Regions from separate parts of the Gordonia sp. C13 genome, predicted to be linked through region 2. Evidence: riboswitches for the same ligand, from Rfam matches in the RefSeq annotation. Region 2 holds a riboswitch; the other holds the start of a gene.
The links. Region 2 has a riboswitch for S-adenosylmethionine ahead of M1L58_RS07920 (bifunctional o-acetylhomoserine/o-acetylserine sulfhydrylase). Riboswitches for the same ligand answer to the same signal wherever they lie in the genome.
Positions count from the first base shown of each region.

Region 1: it holds a riboswitch for S-adenosylmethionine, as region 2 does, so the genes downstream of both, M1L58_RS17115 (aminotransferase class V-fold PLP-dependent enzyme) here and M1L58_RS07920 (bifunctional o-acetylhomoserine/o-acetylserine sulfhydrylase) in region 2, are expected to answer to the same signal.

Region 1 covers NZ_JALPSY010000023.1:61,127-68,761, reverse strand. The annotation lists gene M1L58_RS17145 (glycine zipper family protein) at 1-260, shown strand, start outside; gene tilS (tRNA lysidine(34) synthetase TilS) at 289-1,239, opposite strand; gene M1L58_RS17135 (zinc-dependent metalloprotease) at 1,218-2,312, opposite strand; gene dacB (D-alanyl-D-alanine carboxypeptidase/D-alanyl-D-alanine endopeptidase) at 2,309-3,628, opposite strand; gene M1L58_RS17125 (inorganic diphosphatase) at 3,934-4,446, shown strand; gene M1L58_RS17120 (hypothetical protein) at 4,609-5,061, opposite strand; gene M1L58_RS17115 (aminotransferase class V-fold PLP-dependent enzyme) at 5,058-6,407, opposite strand; SAM riboswitch class IV at 6,425-6,539, opposite strand; gene M1L58_RS17110 (isochorismate synthase) at 6,652-7,635, shown strand, end outside.
Region 2 covers NZ_JALPSY010000006.1:202,993-210,627, forward strand. The annotation lists gene M1L58_RS07895 (exodeoxyribonuclease III) at 1-579, opposite strand, end outside; gene M1L58_RS07900 ((2Fe-2S)-binding protein) at 748-930, shown strand; gene bfr (bacterioferritin) at 1,038-1,523, shown strand; gene M1L58_RS07910 (MFS transporter) at 1,531-2,805, opposite strand; gene M1L58_RS07915 (cutinase family protein) at 2,895-4,790, opposite strand; SAM riboswitch class IV at 5,063-5,184, shown strand; gene M1L58_RS07920 (bifunctional o-acetylhomoserine/o-acetylserine sulfhydrylase) at 5,248-6,570, shown strand; gene metX (homoserine O-acetyltransferase MetX) at 6,587-7,635, shown strand, end outside.

The DNA.
Region 1 (7,635 bases), on a different contig from region 2:
CCCGCTTCCAGCAGCAGCTCAGTGCGGGCACGACGGTGTCGTCGCTGGTCGGCACCATTGTCGGCGCCATCGTCGGTGGCCTCATCGGCTGCATCGTCGGAATCACCGCTGCAGTCGTCGGCTGTCTCGTCGGAGTCGCACCTGCAGCCGCAGTCGGCGGCATCATCGGTCTCGCCCTCGGTGGCGGTGGCACCCTGATCGGTGCCGGCCTCCAGTACTTCCAGACGATCAACTCGCCCTTCAAGGCACCCAAGAAGTAGGTCGAAGACCTTTTCCTGACGGTCCGTCTCACCTTTCGGTGAGGCGGACCGTCAGCGTTTGACCACTACGTTCCACGACGGTCCGCACGCCCGGGTCCCCGCCGATCGCCACCTGCGCGCCCCCGTTCTCACCGACGAGCCGGTCGACCGCGGCGATCACCCGATTCGTCGGCTCGGTGGCCCCGACGTCGAGCAGCCAGCGACGGATCACCCTGGTCCGCACCGCCCTCGGCACGTCCTGCAGCGGTCCGATCTCGAGTCCGTCGACCGTGCGGGCGCTCCCCCACACCGCCCCCGCCCAGGCGTCGAGGGCGTCGTTGTCGTCCTGAAGTGCCTGTGCGGTGCGGCCCAGCGCATCCACAACGCCGCCCCGGACCACGTCGTCGAGCAGTGGCAACACCTCCGCGCGCAACCGCACCCGGGTGAACCGGGGGTCACGGTTGTGCGGGTCATGGTGCACGGCGAGTCCGAGTTCGGTGCACACCGCCAGCGTCTGCGTGCGACGTACTCGGAGCAGCGGCCGGCCCCACGGCGCCTTCCACGCGCGCATACCCGCAATGGATCGTGCCCCCGAGCCGCGTGCGAGTCCGAGAAGCACCGTCTCGGCCTGATCGTCGGCGGTGTGCGCGAGGAGGACGGGTCGGCCGTCCCGGGCGGCGTCGAGCGCGGCGTACCGCGCCTCGCGGGCGGCTGCTTCGAGGCCGCCGCGGGTCCCGACCCTGACCTCGAGCACCCGGGCGGCGGCACCGAGTTCGCGAGCTGTGTCGGCGGCCCGGGCCGCGACCCCGGCGGAACCCTCCTGAAGACCGTGGTCGACGACCAGTGCGGTGACGTCGAGTCCCGCGCGAACGGCGGCCGCGGTGAGGGCGAGCGAATCCGCACCGCCGGAGAGCCCGACGCAGACGGAGGCGTGCGGGTCGTCGAGAACGGTGGTCGCGAAATCCGCGACCACCCGCGTCACAGCACGCGTCGAATCCATGCCTGCGGCGTGTCGATCTCGTCCGGAAGCGGCATCGTCTCGGGCGAGGTCCACACCGTGTTGAACCGTTCCATGCCGACGGTCTCGACCACCTCGTCGACGAAGGCCTTGCCGCGGACGTACTGCGCGATCTTGGCGTCCATGCCGATGAGGGCGCGGATGATGCGTTGCACCGGGTTCTGCGGTGCCTTGCGGCGCTTGTCGAAGGCGGTCCGGATGCTGGCGACGGTGGGGACGTGCGCCGGGCCGACTGCATCCATCACGTGGTCGGCGTGCCCCTCGAGCAGCGTGCCGAGGACCATCATCCGCTGGAAAGCGTCGAACTGCTCGGGACTCTGCAGCAGCTGCATCGCACCGATGATGCCCTTCTCGCGGGGTTCGGAGCTCTTGAGCGCCTTGGTCATCCGCGTGACGATCTCGGTGGTCGACTCACCGGTCTCGGAGGTGAGGACGGCGACGTTGTCCTGCATGTAATCGCGCAGCCACGGATTGGCCGAGAACTGGACGCGGTGCGTGACCTCGTGGAGGCACACCCACAGACGGAAGTCCGACGGGACGACCTTGAGCTGGCGTTCGACGTTGATGATGTTCGGTGTCACGACCATCAGCACGCCGGGCTCACCGGTCTCCGGGTCCGGCGTGAACGGGTCGTACTGGCCGAGGATGGCCGTGGAGAGGAAGGCGAGCAGACCGCCGGCCTGGACCCCGCCGAACTTGGCCGCGAGGCCGGGCGAGGTCATCTCGAGACCGGCCTCCGATCCCAGCATCGATCGCATCGAGACCGAGGCCGCGTCGATCCACCCCGACCGGTCCAGGACTCGGGTCGTCGGAATGCGGAGCCCGTCGGCGAGACCGGTGACCTCGCGGACCGGTGCCTCCGCACGCGTCGCCGCGTCGGCGAGCTCGGCCTGCGCGGCCTCGTAGGTGTAGGCCGTGGTCTTGGGACCGGGACGGACGAGCCGTTTCGCCGTCGACGCGGCGAGCGTCCAGTCGATCTGCGAGCCGATGCTCAGGCGGGTGTCGTCTCCCACCCGCTCGACCGCGGCCTTGCTGTCGGTTCCTGACATGCTCATCGGCACCCGCACTCTCTGAGTTGACCCACCACGGCGTCCAAGGCGGGTCTCGCGTCCGCCGGCGAGGTGCCACCGGACATGAGGGCGAACGACAGCACGCGGCCATCGATCGTTTGGACTATGCCCGTCAACGAACTGACGCCGGTGAGTGTTCCGGTCTTCGCGCGCACCCATCCGGCACCGGGTGTCGTGGCAACCGGGAAACGGTCGGCGAGTGTGCCCGTACCGGCGGCGATCGGCAGACCGTCGAGCATCGGTCGCAGCTTCGGATGCGAGGCTCCGCTGGCCGCTGTCATCACGGCGTCGAGCAGCGCAGGCGTCGTGCGATTGGCGTAGGAGATGCCCGACGCGTCGGCCAGCGTGGTGCCCTTCCACTGGTCGGGGAAGGTGGTCGACAGGACCTGCCCGATCGCGTCGACGCCGGCGGCAAGGGTCGCGGGTCCGCCGCGATGCACCGACAATTCGACCGACAGCGTCTCGGCGAGCACGTTGTCGCTGTAGCGGAGCATGTCGTTGACCCGGGTCACCAGCGGTGCGGACTCCACCTTCGCCACGACGCGGTCGCCGGCGGGTGCGGACGCCTCGGTCACCGGCGCATCGACGCCGAGCGCTGCGGCCAGAGCCTCGCCGGCCATGATCCCGGGCGTCGCAGACCGCGGCGAGTACTCGTCGAGCGGTTCGAGGCGGCCGCCGTCGACCATCAGCGACTCAATCGGTGCGATGTCGCCGCCCTGGATGTCCCGACGGTCCCAGGTCCGGTCCATCGTCGGGCCGGAGAAGGCACTCAGGTCAACCGCCACCGAGGTGACCGGGATGCCGGCCTGTTTGATCTGCTCGGCGAGGTCGGCGATGCGGGCGGGTTCGCTGTAGAAGGTGTCGGCATCGGCGGGCTGCGCGGTCAGGGTCGGATCGCCGGCGCCCTTGAGGATCACCTGTCCGTTCGACCCGGCGACAACCGTCGTGGTCAGGCGCGCATCGTGCGGCATGGCCTCGAGGAAGGCCGCGGCCGAGAGCACCTTGTCGTTCGACGCCGGGATGCGCGGACGGGTGGGGTTGCGCGACCACAGCACCTCGCCGGTCAGCGAGTCCGAGATCATGCCGCTCAGGACGCCGAGCGCCGGATTCCGCAGCGCGGGAGCGATCGCCTGGGACACCCCGGCCGGGGTCGGGGCCGGAGCGGTGGCGGCGACCGGGTCGATCTGCGGGTCGAGGGAGATCGCGGCGGGCTGCGGCGGGATACCCGGCGGCAGCTCGGCCTCCTTGTCCAGGCGGAGCGCCACGACCACGGCGGCGGTCGACACCAGCGCGAGGACCACGACGGCGACGATCGTCCACCAGAGGAGTCTGCGACTGCGGGGTCTGCCATCACGACCTGCGGGTCTGGTGGTTGCGCCCACGAAGCCTCCGGATCTCTCGCACTGCCCTTACCGATACTGCACTGACCGACCGATACGCCACTGGCCGAAATGTCGGATATGCGCGACCCGAGGATCCGAAACACCCGCGAACTGCGGGGGTACGAAGCCCGAGGTCGTGGGACTAACAGTATCGTTGTTGCGACGCGCGGCCATCTGGGCCGTCCGGCGATCACACCCCCGATCCGCAACTGCCAGGAGGAACAGTGGAATTCGATGTGACCATCGAGATCCCCAAAGGTGGCCGAAACAAGTACGAGGTCGACCACGAGACGGGGAAGGTCTACCTCGACCGCTACCTGTACACCTCGATGGGCTACCCGGCCGACTACGGCTACATCGACGGCACCCTCGGCGAGGACGGCGACCCGCTCGACGCGATGGTCCTGCTGCCCGAGTCGGTTTTCCCCGGCATCATCGTGCGCGCCCGCATCGTCGGCATGTACACGATGACCGACGAAGCCGGCGGCGACGACAAGCTGCTGTGCGTGCCCGCCGGTGACGTGCGCTGGGACCACATCAAGGACATCTCCGACGTGTCGGAGTACGAGCTGGGTCCGATCTCGCACTTCTTCGAGCACTACAAGGACCTCGAGCCCGGCAAGGAGGTCCAGCCCGGCGGTTGGGTCGGCCGGGAAGCCGCCGAGAAGGTGGCCCAGGAGGCCATCGACCGTCTCGCCGCTCACCCGCACGACGCCAACGAGCCCTCGCGCGGCTGACGCCACCCGAGCAGTCGTTCACGACCGCCGACGACACACGCTGTCGTCGGCGGTTCGTGTTCTCCGGGGTGAACCACAATCGCCGCCTCCGGCCACATCGCCACGTACAGAAGGCGATCGTGAGCCGGCGGCGGCGATTCTGCGTTCGGTCTGGCCCGAAACCTAGGCGACCCGGTGGCGCACGTCCGCGAAGACCGGGAGCACCTGCTCGCGGATTCGACGGTCGGTGGCCGACCCGTCGATCGGGACCAGGATCACCGCGTCGGCGACCTCGGCGGCATAGACGTCGCGCAGGAGCGTGATCAGGCCGTGGGTCGTGCCGACGTAGCGAATGGTATCGGAGTTGTCGGTCGCGGCTCCGGCCTGCGCAACGGCGGCACGTGCCGATGCCGCGTGCGGCGCGATGGCCACCTCGACCTCGAGGGCGACGACGAAGTTCGCCTGGTCATGGGTGCCGGCCCGCAGCAGCGAGCGCGCCCGCTGGGCGTCCCGCAGGGTCTCGCGACGCACGACGATCGGGAAGGTCTGGGCGACGGCATCTCCCGCGATCGCGACCTGGAAGCCGGGACGGCCGATGGTGACGGCGTTGCGCGGTGTGTCGAGTTGGATGGTCATGCGGGGTACCCCTCGTCGAGTTCTGGTCGGGTGGTGGTCGTGGTGGCGCAGAGCGTGCCGAGTGCGTCGAGCAGGCGGTCGATGTCGTCGGAGGTGGTGCCCGCACCGAAGCTCGCGCGGACGGCACCTTCGGGATGGCCGAGGCGTTTGAGCAGCGGGTGGGCGCAGAACTTGCCGTCCCGCACACCGATTCCGTGCTCGCTGCTCAGATACTCGGCCGCGACCCGCGGTGCGACGCCGTCGACGGTGAAGCCGGCGATGCCGACGCGGTCGGTCGAGTCGGTGAAGATCTGCAGCGGACGTACGCCGTCGATGTGGGCGAGACCGGCGTCGAGGCGTTCGCAGAGCCGGAGTTCGTGGAGGCCGATGGCCTCCGGGCCCAGCTCGGCCAGCGCGGCGCACGCCTCGGCGATCGACACGGCGCCGAGCACGTTCGGCGAGCCGGCCTCGTGGCGGGCGGCGCCGGTGTGCCAGGTGGTCCCGGCCGAGCTCTCTCCGCCGCCCAGCTCGACGTCGGCGGTCGCTCCCCCGCCGGCGAGGTACGGGTCGGCGGCGTCGAACCAGTCGGACCGTCCGATCAGGACGCCGGCACCGAACGGTGCGTAGGCCTTGTGACCGGAGAAGGCCAGATAGTCGATGCCGTGGCTGACGATCGAGATGGGGCGATGCGCGACGAGCTGCGCCGCGTCGACCAGGATTCGCGCCCCGTGGCGATGGGCGATCGAGGCGAGCCTGCTGATCGGCAGGACCTCGCCGGTGACGTTCGACGCAGCGGTCACCGCGAGCAGCGACGCCGGCTTCGAGGCGAGTTCGGACTCGATCGCGACAAGGGTGTCCTCGATCGTGTCGCAGGCGGTGACCACGCGAGCCCGATTCCGACCGTCCTTCGGTGCGCACCACGGCAGCAGGTTGGCGTGATGCTCGATGTCGAGGACCACGACGTCGCCGGGCGTGATGTGGGCTGCGAGGTTGATCGCGTCAGTGGTGTTACGGGTGAAGACGACGGTGTCGTCGACGCGGCCGCGGACGAAATCGCGCACGGTCTCACGCGCAGCCTCGTAGCGACGGGTGGTGACCTGCGATAGGTGACCTGCACCGCGGTGCACGCTCGCGTACTCACCGAGGGCGCCGGCGACCTGCGCGGCCACTGATGCCAGCGCCGGGGCGCTCGCCGCGTAGTCGAGATTGGCGTAGCTGACGCTGTGTCCGGCGGCGACGGGAACCTGCGCATCCGCACCGACAACCGGTGCGAGCGCGGGGATGGAGGGCGCCCGGTCCGGGATCGCGGGCCCCGCGGCACGGGTCGGGCGGACGATGGTGACGGGTGCCGAGAGCACAGCAGTCATGACAAGAACTCCTCGAGAATCCACACTTGCCGCATTCGGGTTCGAACGCAGCCAGGTCGTCACCCGGAGCACCCCACCGTGGAGGAGGGTTGCCGACCAGCGAGCCGGGGCTTGTCACTGGCACTCATGACCTGCGACAAGGTTCGCGGATCCCGGAGAAGGGTGTCAATTTAGATTCACCGTGATTCCTAGTTAGGACAGGCTTACCTGTACCCTGGCTGTCGTGTCATCGAGTGAGGTCTTCGTGTTGTCGCGTCCGCACGGCACCGTGCGGGGCGAAGGGGTGGTCCGGTCGTTCACCGACGTCGACGAGGCGTCCGCCGCGCTACGGGCGGGCGAAGTCGCGTCGCTGACCGGCGCGATCCCCTTCGATGTGCGCGACCCGGCGGCATTGATCGCCCCCGCACGACTCCGGACCGGCGAAGCACCGCTGCCCGGGACCGGCCCGCTGTCGCGACGAGCGATCTCGACCGTGCTCCACCCCGATGCCGACGAACATCGCGAACGTGTCGCGCACGCGATCAAGCGCATCGTCGCGGGCGACGTCGGAAAGGTGGTGCTCGCGCGCAGCGTCGATCTCGTCCTCGACGAGGGGGTCCGGCCCGACGAGTTCATCGACGCCCTGGCCGGCGGCAACGCCGGACACAACGCCTTCGGCGTGGATGTCGGCGCCGCGACGGGTTCGGGCACCTGGCTGGTCGGCGCGAGTCCAGAAGTCCTGCTTCGCAAGTCGGGTTCGACGGTGACCTGTCACCCATACGCAGGTTCGGCGGCGCGGTCGGCCGACCCCGCCGTCGACCGTGCCACCGCCGACGAATTGCTCGCTTCGGCAAAGGATCTCGCGGAACACGCCTTCGTCGTCGACCACCTGCGCGAACGCCTGGGACTTCTCTGCGACGACATCGACGCGCCGTCGGAGCCGAAGCTCGAGTCCACCGGCGAGGTCTGGCACCTGGCCACCCCGATCCGCGCAACACTCCGCGACCCGGCGACCACCGCCCTCGATCTCGCGCTGCTCCTCGGCCCCACTCCCGCGGTGTGCGGAACCCCGAGTGATGTTGCCGCACAGATCATCCGGGACGTCGAGGGCGACCGCGGTTTCTACGCCGGCGCGGTCGGCTGGTGCGACGCCGCCGGCGACGGCGAGTGGATGGTGACCATCCGCTGCGCCGAACTCGCCGCCGATGGTCGGAGCCTGCGCACCTGGGCGGGCGGCGGCATCGTCGAA
Region 2 (7,635 bases):
ATGCGGCAGGAAGCCCGGACTCTTCAGGTTGCCCTTCCAGTTCTTGATGTCCGCCTCGGCGTGGGCGATGTTCCAGTCGCCGCCGACGACGACGTGGCTGCCGCTGCGGACGAGCCGACCGAGGTGGGCGCCGAACTCGTCGAGGAACCGCACCTTCTCCTCGTATTTGGCGATGTCCTTCTCGGCGTCGGTGCGCGCCGCCCCCTTCGGGAGGTACAGACTGGCCGCGGTCACCGGCCCGAGGTCGGAGTCGAGGTCGACCTCGAGGTAGCGGCCGAGATCGTCGAACTCCGCACTCCCGAAGCCGAACCGGACCGCGGCCGGCTCGGTGCGGGTCAGCACGCCGACACCGGCGTGCCCCTTGACCGACGACTCGTTCATCGTGAGATGCCATCCGGCGTCGAGGGCAGGGGCCAGCGCGTCGCGGGCGAGATCCTCGCTCGCGCGCACCTCCTGCAGCAGTACGACGTCGAGCGACGAGTCCTCCAACCAGGGCAGGAAGCCGCGGTTGGTTTCGGAACGATGCTTGACCGCCGCGCGGATTCCGTTGACGTTGACCGTGGAGATGGAGAGTGGCACGGGGCCACATCCTACGGATGCGGTCCGACAAGCCGACGCCCGCTGCACTGTTTCGAGAACGGTTGCGCGACGTCTCGGAATGAGACGAAAAAGAGGTAAGGCAACCCTTGCGCACCCCGGAAGAGGTATGTAAGCATTACCTAATCCAGGCACGAGGTAGGTCCCGAGATGTTCGTTTGTATTTGCCGCGCGGTCACCGTCGACGAGGTTCATGAGCACTGCGATGCCGGTGCGTACACCGTCGACGACATCAGCGACCGCTGTGGCGCGGGCGAGGGCTGCGGCACCTGCTTGGAGAAGCTCGACAGCATCCTGAGTGAAAGGCTGGCCACCTCGACGAGCGCTGCATGATCTGATTCCGACAACTCCAGCAACAACCTCGCGCGAGTGACGCGCGCGGGGCGTTTTGCCGTGTTAGCTTCATCACTACAAGTGTTCGGCTAACGGGAGGCTGTCAAATGCGTGGCGACGACGAGGTCATTGCTCTTCTCAACGAGCAGCTCACAAGTGAGCTGACCGCGATCAACCAGTACTTCCTCCACGCGAAGATGCAGGAGAGCTGGGGTCTCACGGAGATCGCCGCCAAGACCCGCGCCGAGTCCATTGAGGAGATGACTCACGCGGAGATTCTCACCGACCGCATCCTCTTCCTCGATGCGCTGCCCAACTACCAGCGCCTGCTGCCGCTGCGCATCGGTCAGTCCATCCGCGAACAGTTCGAGTCGGACATGGCGATCGAGGTCGAGGTCGTCGAACGCCTGCGCCCGGGCGTCGCGATGTGCCGCGAGAAGGGTGACATCACCAGCGCGAACCTCCTTGAGAAGATCCTCGCAGACGAAGAAGAGCACATCGACTACCTCGAAACGCAGCTCGAGCTGATCAACAAGCTCGGCGAACCGCTCTACCTGTCGAAGACGATCGCGACGCCGCCGACCAACGGCTGACTCCCCCTCAAGCGACTACCGGGCGCGTTCGCGCGGTCACAAACGCGACGACCGCGACCGCGATGCCGGCGACTGCCAGGACGGCGCCGATCACCGCCGGTGACAGGAATCCCCACCCTGCACCGACCACCACGCCCCCGAGGAACGCACCTGCGGCGTTGGCGATGTTGAGCGCCGAGTGGTTGAGGGCGGCGGCCAACGTCTGGGCGTCGGCCGCGACGTCCATGAGGCGTGTCTGTAGCGCGGGGATCATGGTCGTACCGGTCAGCGCGACGAGATACGTGAGTATGAGTGCTGCCCAGGCATTCTCGGCGAGTACGGCGAAGGCGGCGAGCGTTACCGCACTGGTGGACAGCCCGGCGAGAATCGCGGTCGAGACGTTGCGGTCGGCCGCCCAGCCGCCGACGAAGTTGCCGGTCACCATGCCCAGCCCGTACAGCATCAAGGCGATCGGGACGACCGAGACCGGCAGTCCCGTCACCGAGGTGAGGGCCGAGTTCAGGTACGTGTAAAAGGCGAACATCCCGCCGAAGCCGACGACACCGATCACCAGGGTGAACCACACCTGCGATCGCCGGAGCGCGCCGAGTTCGGTCAGCGGGTCGGTGATCGTCATGCCCGACAGGCTCGGCAGCACGCGGATCAGCGAAACGACCGTCGCGACGCCGATGACGACGACGATCGCGAACGCGGTGCGCCAACCGAACGTCTCCCCCAGCCAGGCCGCAGCAGGCACGCCGACGACGTTCGCGACCGACAGGCCGAGCATCACCTGCCCGACTGCCTTGGCCCGATTCCGCGGACCTGCCATGTGCGCAGCGACCAGCGCCGCGACGCCGAAGTACGCGCCGTGCGGGAGACCGGCGACGAATCGCGCCACCAGGAGGAGCCCGTACGACGGCGCCAGGACGGTGGCGAGGTTTCCGACGGTGAACGCCACCATCAGGGAGATCAGCAGGACCCGCCGCGACATCCGCGCCGTGAGTGCGGCGATCAGCGGAGCGCCCACCACCACACCGAGTGCGTAGGCCGAGATGACGTGACCGGCGGTGGGTTCGGAGACACCGAGTGAACCGGCGATGTTCGGCAGCAGACCCATCGCGACGAACTCGGTGGTTCCGATTCCGAAACCGCCGAGGGCGAGCGCGAGGATGGTCAGCCTGCGGGCTCTGCTCGAGATCCCCGAGGAGGGGCGCTCTGCGACGTCCGACGTCGCGTCGTCGAGCACGTCGATGGCGAGGTCGTCCGGTGCACCGGTGGTCGTCGTGGGGGCTTCAGGCACGCCTCATGCCAACCGGCACTCCGGCACCACCATTCCCCGGCGGCCGGTGAGTTCGTTCACACAGCAAACGACCAGTCGTTGTACAGCGCCTACTCCGAGCCGGAATCACCGCCGGAAGAACTGTCCGAACCGCCACCGCTGCCGTCGGAGCTGCTGGAATCCGAGCCACTGCCACCGGAGTCCGACTTCGAACCTCCGCTACTGCTGTCGCCGCCGCCGGAAGCGCTCGAATCCGAGCCCCCGGAGCCCGAGCCGGAGCCGCTATCGGAACCGCTCGAATCCGAGGCCCCGGAGTCGGTGCTGCCGGAATCGTCGGTGTCGCTGTCAGGACCACCCGCACCCGAGGCGCCGTCATCCGACGACGGCCCGGCCGACGAGTCGGTCTCCGACCGCGTGACGCCCGGGTCGGTGCCGCCGGTCGACGAGTCGGTCCCGTCTCCACCACCGGCCGGGGTGTTGTCGTGGTCGGTGACCGGCGCCGAGGTGTCCGTGCCCGCAGACGGGTCGCCGATCGACTGACCGTCGGCCACCTCGGTGACCGCGGGCGAACCGCTACCGCTGCCCGACGCCTCGACTTCTGGAGCCGTGGTCTCGGGATCGTCGTCGACCGTGGCGACGAACCGGGCCAGCGCCACCGATGCCGAGGAGTCATCGTCGGCCGGCAGTGCAAGGGTGTTCGGCTGCGAGGTGATCGACGGTCCGACGATCGCGCCCGCCCAGTACCGCACGAAGTTCACCGGCAGCAGCACGATGCTGCGCACGCTGTCCGCGAGAGCAGTCACACCGCGCATGAGTCGTGCCGGGGACAGACTGACGATGCCCTGCAGGATGTCCTCGAACACGAAGAGGTCGGGCAGGTAGGCGCCGTAACCGAGTTGCGGCAGCGGGGGCAGGAAACCCTGGACCAGCCGCACGACGGGTTGCAGATTGGCCAGCGTGATGCCGAGCGGCAGGCCGATCGTCGGACGGCCGGACAGGAAGTCGCCGATCTCGCCGGTGTACCCGATGTCCTTCGCCCAGCCCTGGACCAGCTCGGCGAACGCCGACTTCGCCCCCACCATGCAGACCGTCCCGGACGGGGTCCCCGTGCCGCTGCACGAGACCGGCCGCGTATCCCACTGCGAGGCGGGGTCGCGGTACATCGCCCATGGATAGAGGAAGTGCTTCGTCTGGTATCCGAGGATGCCGTCGATGGCACCGATGGGGTCGTACAGCGGGTCCGGCAGGTCGCAGATGGGGTCGCCGTCGATGCACACCGAGACCACGCGATCGGAGACCGTCCCGAATCCCGCGTCCGCACCGTTCGCGCCGCGCGGGCCCGACATCGTCAGACCGGGGATCACACCGATCAGCGACAGCTCGATACCTCGCCCGGTCTTGTCGCCGGCGCGCCGCGGATCGGAATACAGCTCGCCGCTGATGACGTCCGGGTCGATGGTCACCATGACCGGGTTGCCCTCGTCGTCGAGGATCGGCTCGCCGTTCTCGTCGATCGCGGCGATCTCGCCGACCGTGCCGTTCCCGATCTCGGACAGCACGTCGCCGGCGACGCGGGCGCCCTGCGAATAGCCGGCCACGACGACGGGCTTGCCCTGACACTGTGACTGATAACCGGCAATCGCCGACTTGGTTGCCGCGGTCCCCTGCGCGACACCCGAGTCATAACCCGTCGCTCCCAGGGGCCACAGGGTCGTCGGATAGTCGGCGTAGATGACCTTGTAGGCGCCCTCGCCGGCGTACGGGGAGTTCGGGTCGGGGCTGTTGTCGGGGCCGAGCCCGGTGTAGCGCTGTTTGACGCCGACGAGGTGCTGCCCCTCCGGGTCGTTGGTGCCGCCCACGATGACGACCGCACCCGCGCCACACGAGTCCGCTTTCGCTTCCGGGACACCGCCGACCAAGCCGAAAGATGCGGCGACCGCCACGCCGGTCGCGGTTGCGATCAGAAACGACGTCCGACGCGACCTGAGATGCTCCATTGCCCCCACGAGGCCCACTCCTCACCACTCCCGGACACGCTTCAGGGATGAAGAGGCGTCTTCACCGGGGTTGACCGGAACTCTAAGGGGAGAAAGCGAACCTGACAGGACGCTGAGAAATGCTAACGATTCTGAACAGGTGATTCACGCTGCTCATCCGCCGATTTCACCCGCTCGGAGGACACGTCCACTACACGGTTCGGGTGGCTGACGAGGACTTCGATTCGGCGTGACCGGGAGGGTTCTCTGGCACTCACATCCGTGTTATATCCTTGTCGCCAGGTCATGAGTATCAGCGACAAGCCCCGGCTAGCTGATCGGCAACCCTCCAACCGCGGTGGGGTGCTCCGGGTGATGACCGGGTTGTGGGATCGCGGAAGCGAAGCCCCGGCAAGCGCGGGTCCGAAGGTCGGACCCCAACAGGGTCGAGTTTGGCCCTGCCGACCGTAGAAAGTGATCAACAGTCATGTCTGATGCCAACGAAGGCACCAATCCAGCCGACAACTGGAGCTTCGAGACCAAGCAGGTCCACGTAGGCCAGGCTGCCGATGCAGCCACCAACGCTCGGGCGCTGCCGATCTACCAGACCACCTCCTACGTCTTCAACGACACGCAGCATGCGGCGAACCTCTTCGGTCTCGCGGAGCCGGGCAACATCTACACCCGCATCATGAACCCGACCCAGGATGCGGTCGAGCAGCGGATCGCGGCCCTGGAGGGTGGCGTCGCGGCTCTGCTCGTCGCGTCGGGTCAGGCCGCCGAGACCTACGCGATCCTGAACATCGTCGAGACCGGCGGTCACGTGGTGTCGAGCCCCCGTCTGTACGGCGGCACCTACAACCTCTTCCACTACACCCTGCCGAAGCTGGGCGTCGAGGTGAGCTTCGTCGAGGATCCCGAGGACCCCGCGTCGTGGCAGGCCGCCATCAAGGACAACACCCGGGCGCTGTACGGCGAGTCGATCTCCAACCCCAACAACGAGATCCTCGACATCAAGGGCATCTCGGAGGTCGCACACCGCAACGGCCTGCCGCTGATCATCGACAACACCGTCGCCACCCCGTACCTGATCAATCCGCTGGCCCACGGCGCCGACGTCGTCGTCCACTCGGCCACCAAGTACATCGGCGGCCACGGCACCGCTATCGGCGGCGTGATCGTCGACGGCGGCACCTTCGACTGGCGCGTCCAGCGTGACGGCAAGGACCTGTTCCCCGGCTTCACCACCCCGGACCCCAGCTACCACGGTGCGGTCTTCGCCGACCTCGGCGCTCCGGCCTACGCCCTGAAGGCCCGCGTCCAGTGGCTGCGCGACACCGGTGCGGCAATCGCCCCGTTCAACGCCTTCCTGCTCGCCCAGGGTCTCGAGACCTTGAGCCTGCGCATCGAGCGCCACGTCTCGAACGCGCAGAAGGTCGCGAAGTTCCTGGAGGGCCACGCCCAGGTCGAGTCCGTCGCCTACGCCGGCCTCGAGTCCTCGCCGTGGTACCAGCGCGGCCAGGAACTCGCCCCCAAGGGCCAGGGTGCGATCATCGCCTTCGAGATCAACGGCGGTGTGGACGCGGGCAAGAAGTTCGTCGACGCCCTGAGCCTGCACAGCCATGTGGCCAACATCGGCGACGTCCGTTCCCTGGTCATCCATCCGGCCTCGACCACCCACAGCCAGCTGACCCCGGAGGAGCAGCTCGCCGCGGGTGTCACCCCGGGCCTGGTGCGCCTGGCCGTGGGTATCGAGGGAATCGACGACATCCTGGCGGACCTCGAACAGGGCTTCGCAGCCGCCAAATAGGACAGGTGAGGCAGTTTTGTCGGTGAGTATCGACCTGAACGCGCAAGCGTCTGATCAGCCCGACTGGGAATCGGTCCCGGACGGGAAGCTCGTCGGCATGAGCATCGGCTCACTGCCTCTCGACAGCGGTGAACGGATCGACAACGTCACCCTGGCGTTCCAGCGCTGGGGGACGTTGTCGCCGTCCCGCGACAACGTCATCCTCACCCTGCATGCCCTCACCGGCGACTCCCACGTCACCGGTCCCGCCGACGCCGAGCACGAGACGCCCGGTTGGTGGGACGGCCTCATCGGCCCGGGCCAGGCGATCGACACCGACGAGTGGTGCGTCATCTCGGCCAACGTGCTCGGTGGGTGCAAGGGATCGACGGGTCCTGGGTCCCTCGCCACCGACGGTCGACCCTGGGGTTCACGCTTCCCGCAGATCACCGTGCTCGACCAGGTCCGCGCCGAGGTCGCACTCCTCGACCGCCTCGGAATCCGCAGCGTCGGAGCAGTTCTCGGCGGTTCGATGGGTGGTGCCCGCGCGCTCGAGTGGGCCATCGAGTACCCCGATCGCGTCCGTAGCGCACTGGTGCTGGCAGTCGGCGCCCGCGCCACCGCCGACCAGATCGGCATCCAGACCACACAGATCGCCGCCATCAAGTCCGACCCGGCCTGGCAAGGCGGCAACTACCACGGAACCGGACAGACACCGCTGACCGGCATGGGCATCGCCCGCCAGATCGCACACCTGTCCTACCGCAGCGAACCCGAGCTCGACGAGCGGTTCGAGAACAAACCGCAGGGCGACGAGCAGCCGTTGCTCGGCGGTCGTTACGCCGTGCAGAGCTACCTCGAGCATCAGGCGTCGAAGCTGATGCAGCGCTTCGACCCGGGCAGCTACGTGGTGCTCACCGAGGTCCTCAACCATCACGACGTCGGCCGCAACCGCGGCGGCATCAAGAAGGCGCTCAACGAGTGCAAGGTCCCGGTCATCGTCGGCGGAATCGACTCGGATCGCCTGTACCCGTTGCGGTTACAGGCCGAGCTCGCCGAAGAACTGGGCAACTGCGTCGGCGGCCT